One region of the Aestuariibius violaceus genome, then DNA from elsewhere that is predicted to be linked to it. Evidence: riboswitches for the same ligand, from Rfam matches in the RefSeq annotation. Region 1 holds a riboswitch; the other holds the start of a gene.
The links. A riboswitch is a leader RNA that binds a small molecule or an ion and turns the genes downstream of it on or off. The one in region 1 is predicted to bind cobalamin.

Region 1 (2,387 bases):
CGGCAACCCCGCCTCCGCCGCCTCCCGTGCCGTGCCGGCCGAAATGGCCTCCCGCTCGGCCGCAGCCGCCGCAACCGACCGGTCTTTCAACACATCGCGTGCCCCGGCTAAAGCCAGATCCGCCTCGCGCCAGCGCCGGTACAGCAGCAGCCCCTCCGCCTCGCGCAGCGCCTCGGCGATCTCCCGATACCGCGCCGCCTGCTTGGCCTGCCGCGCGAGCGAGGCCAGCTGAGACGCCAGCTGCTCCAGCACGTCATCGACCCGCGACAGGTTCTGCTCGGCCCCTTTCAGCTTCAGTTCCGCCTCGTGGCGCCGCTGGTACAGGCCCGAGATTCCCGCCGCCTCTTCCAGAATCCGCCGCCGCGCCTTCGGCTTGGCATTGATCAACTCGCTGATCTGCCCTTGCCGCACCAGCGCCGGAGAATGCGCCCCGGTCGAGGCGTCGGCGAACAGCATCTGAACGTCCCGCGCCCGCACGTCCTTGGCGCCAACCTTGTAGGCCGATCCCGCATCCCGCGTGATCCGCCGCACGATCTCCAGCATGTCGTTGTCGTTGAACCCGGCGGGCGCCAGCCGCTCCGTGTTGTCGATGACCAGCGACACCTCGGCGAAGTTCCGGGCCGGCCGCGTCGCGGCCCCGGCAAAGATGACATCCTCCATCCCGCCGCCCCGCATCGCGGTCGGGCGGTTCTCGCCCATCACCCAGCGCAACGCTTCCAGAAGGTTCGACTTGCCGCAGCCGTTCGGTCCGACCACGCCGGTCAGACCGTCGGCGATGATCAGATCCGTCGGATCGACGAATGACTTGAATCCGTTCAGCCTCAGCCGGGAAAACCTCATGACGGGTCTCCTTCTCTGCTCAAGACCGGACCGTGACTCGCCCTCCGCCCATGAGTCAACGCCCCAAACACCAGACCTGCGGCTGAAACCCGCTTTATCCACAAGATATTGCGCCCTACTAACCGAGATCCCTCCTCATCTGGCCCAAAATACTCCCCGCGGAGCGTCCCACCCCCTCCAAAAGCACCACCCGATGAGAATCATCCTTGACGCCGCCACTGTCCGGGCCCCACAACATTCCATGCATGGTTCCCCGCGACAGGCGCACACCGCCTCCGGGGACGAAATGGGAATGCGGTAAGGGCCGATCCATGCAGGAGGCCCCGATCCGCAGCCGCCCCCGCGACTGTGAGCGGAGAGCGCCCGGCCGATGAACGCCACTGGGGCACCCCCCGGGAAGGCAGGCCAGGTTGCTACGACCCGCGAGCCAGGAGACCAGCCATGCGACCGGGTCCGCCCGGTGACTGCAACGACGGACGGGGTGTTCCGTGGGGGTCAGCCGAGAACGCCCGTAAGGGCGGCCGAGGCCCAACCCAGGAAAGCCCCCTTCAAAGGATCCGAAGGGGACCAGACATGAAGAAGTATCTCGCCGCCGCGCTCGCGCTCACCGCGACGCCCGCTTTCGCCCACCACCCGCTGAACGGCCTACCGATGGAGACGTTCTCCCACGGCCTCCTCTCCGGGGTCGGCCACCCAATCCTCGGCTTCGACCATCTCTTCTTCATCGTCGCCGTCGGCATCCTGGCCAGCTTCACCGCCAGCCGCCTGACAGCACCGCTGGCCTACATCCTGACCATGCTCGCCGGCTGCGTCTTTGTTTCGCTCGGCTTCCAGATGCCGCTCACCGAAGGCCTCATCGTCCTCTCGCTCCTCACCTTGGGCGGCATCCTCGCCTCCGGCCGGATGACCGGCCAGACCGCCACCCTCGCCCTCTTCGCCGCCTTCGGCTTCGTCCACGGCGCAGCCTTCGGCGGAACGATCGCCGGCCAGGAAGGAGGAGCGGCAGCGACCGTGTTCACCGGCTACCTGATCGGCCTCGCCGCGATCCAGTACGCCATCGCCATCGGCGCCGGCTGGCTCGCCCGGACGCTTTTCGGCGCAACCGACGCCACAGCGACCAATGCCCGCCTGATCGGCGCAGGCATCGCCGGTGTCGGCGCCTTCCTCGCGCTTGAGATCGTCGAAGGCCCGATCGTCGCCGCGCTCACCGGCGCCGTCTGACGATCACGCCCAAAGCCCCGGCCACCGCGCCGGGGCCTCACCCCCAGCAACCGCGCGACCGGATCCTCACACATGCCCGCCAAAATCCCCGCCACCATCGTCACCGGCTTCCTCGGCGCCGGAAAGACCACGCTCATCCGCAATCTCCTCGCCCAGGCAAATGGCCGCCGCATCGCCCTCATCATCAACGAATTTGGTGATCTCGGCGTCGACGGCGACATCCTCAAGGGCTGCGGCGACGCTACCTGCCGCGACGAGGATATCATGGAGCTCTCAAACGGCTGCATCTGCTGCACCGTGGCCGAGGATTTCATCCCGACGATGGA
Region 2 (2,387 bases), 190 kb from region 1:
AGCTGGTGGCGGATATCGAGGTGATTGGTCGGTTCGTCCAGAACCAGCACCTGCGGCTCCTGCGCAAGCGCGCGGGCCACCATGACACGCTGGCGTTCGCCGCCCGAAAGCGTGCCCAGTTGGCGATGGGCAAAGCCGCCTAAGTCAAGGCGGGTCAATGCCTCCTCGACTATGGTCTGATCGCGCTTGCCTGAGACCGCCCAACCGCCGCGATGGGGTGTCCGTCCAAGCGAGACGATATCGCGGACTGTCAGCGCGAAGTCCGTAGGCTGCTCCTGGAGGACTGCCGCAATCCTGCGTGCAACGGCACGCGGCGCCAGGGCCCAGATATCATCCACGCCCACGCGGATCCGGCCCGTCAGCGGCTTGTGGTAGCGGTAAAGCAGGCGCAGAAGCGTTGATTTGCCCGCCCCGTTCGCGCCAACGATGCCGAGGACATCGCCTGCATTCAGAGCAAAGCTTGTGGGATGCAGGATCGGCGTGCGATCCCGGCGCGGCGCCCAGCTGACATCTTCGACGGCGAGGGAAGCGGCGCTCATGAGACCGGTTCGCCAACCGCTTCAATTGCGATGACGGCCGCCGGGATGCGGGCAAGTGTCGTATGGCGCAGTTTACCCGGACGGTCGAACGACGAATACCAGCCATCCGGGAGGTCGGCATATAGCCGAGCGAAGGCGACCAAGTCGCCGATATCCGCATCCGCCTCGATATCCCCGAACAGATAAGTTGCCTTCCGGCTACCGTGATAGGCCACCGTGCAAGGGCGGTCGCAGCCCGCCATACAGGCGACGCCCGAGATCTCGAACTGGTCAGAAATGCTGTCACCGCCCGCTGCGATCGCGGTTCGGAGCTTCTCGATCAGGGCATGGCCCGGGCGGCAGATCTCGCCCTTATGGCGGCATGAGGTGCAGATCGTGATGCGATGATATGTCTTTTCGTGATCCATGGCGCCCTCCGCGCGCTGGCGGGGAAGCGGGGACCAATCCTGTTGCCGGGCAAGCCCGTGATAACCATCTTCGGCCTCCATCCAGGACACCCCGCCTGGGTTCGAGTTGCAATCAGATGGCAGGTCTCCTGACTTGCGGGTCTTCGCTTGCCTGCACCTTCCCAGACCGTCTGGCCCAGTGGTGTTTGCAGGTTGGCTCACCGCCTACAGTTGCGGGGGCAGTCATGGATTTGGCGCCTGATGGCTACACCGCACCATGTTCCCTTTTTCATCCCGTCGGCCGCTGGCGTCTGGGAACCATCGGGGCGAGCTTTCGCGCCCCGACGTGCAATGTCAATACAGCGATCAGAGGTTGCACATCGCATCAGACGGGCACCGCCGATCGCGGATCCCTAGCCTCCCTTCCGTCGCAGCGACGCGACAGACCTGGCATGGACCTCGAACCCTGCGAACATGTTCGTCATGCGATCGCGCACCGCGGGAGGGGCGGTCTCGAGTGAACCAGCGTTCAAGGGCGGCTCCGGAGCGTATTCCGCAAGCAGTTGCACCGATTGTGCATATTCGGTGCCGCGCAACTCCTCGATGATCGCCAGGCCAAAATCGATGCCAGCAGTAACGCCGCCGCCGGTGATACGGTTGCCGTCGCGCACGACGCGGTCATCGACGGCGATCGCGCCGAAGGCATCAAGCACATCCATCGCCAGCCAGTGCGTGGTCGCCCGATAGCCCTCCAGCAGACCGGCCTGTCCCAAGAGCAGGGTCCCGGTGCAGACCGCCGTGACATATCGCGCCTGTTCGCCGCGGGAGGCAAGAAAGTCCAAGGTTTCGTCGTCTTCCATGGCGTTCAGCAAGCCGCTGATCGCGCCTGGTGCAAAGATCACATCGGGTGCGTCGGTCGCCTCGTCAAACGTGATGTCGGGCAGGATGGTGAGGCCTGTGTCACTGACCACGGGTTCACGGGTCTTGGCAACGACCTGGACCGTTGCGCCCCAAAGGCTGCCGAACATGTATTGCGGCCCGACCAGATCAAGCGCGGTCATGCCTGGATAAGCCAGCATCAGCACTTGTTCGTCGCCGGTCCAGTCCTCGGGCCAGCCCGACATATCATGCAAGGGCACATCAAGGTCGGCGCGAGGCGACGCCGGCGGAATGGCTTGCTGTCCCGTTGCGTATCGTGCCGGGGTGCTAATGAGGCCAAGTGCCGCCATCAAAGCGAAGGTTCGTCTGTCGATCATTGGTTTGTCTCCTAAATCTGAGGGGGACGGGCCAGATTGTTGGCCCGCCTGGGATCGTCACGCCGTGTGAGCCCGAAACCAGCCGAGGCGGCGGAAGAGCACCCAGTCGAGGATCAGGGCGAGCATGAGTGAGGCACCCATCAGCGGGAACAGCAGAGCGAGCCCGATGATGAGAAAGATCATTCCGGTGCCAAGCGCTGCATCCG

Region 2: linked by a shared signal. The riboswitch ahead of AADZ90_RS03450 (DUF1636 family protein) and the one ahead of AADZ90_RS04420 (HupE/UreJ family protein) in region 1 are both predicted to bind cobalamin.

The regions. Positions count from the first base shown of each region.
Region 1 is NZ_JBFONT020000001.1:889,739-892,125, reverse strand. It holds gene smc (chromosome segregation protein SMC) at 1-840, opposite strand, end outside; cobalamin riboswitch at 1,070-1,298, shown strand; gene AADZ90_RS04420 (HupE/UreJ family protein) at 1,414-2,061, shown strand; gene cobW (cobalamin biosynthesis protein CobW) at 2,134-2,387, shown strand, end outside.
Region 2 is NZ_JBFONT020000001.1:695,702-698,088, forward strand. It holds gene AADZ90_RS03445 (ABC transporter ATP-binding protein) at 1-539, opposite strand, end outside; gene AADZ90_RS03450 (DUF1636 family protein) at 536-946, opposite strand; cobalamin riboswitch at 1,048-1,263, opposite strand; gene AADZ90_RS03455 (DJ-1/PfpI family protein) at 1,339-2,154, opposite strand; gene AADZ90_RS03460 (PepSY-associated TM helix domain-containing protein) at 2,239-2,387, opposite strand, start outside.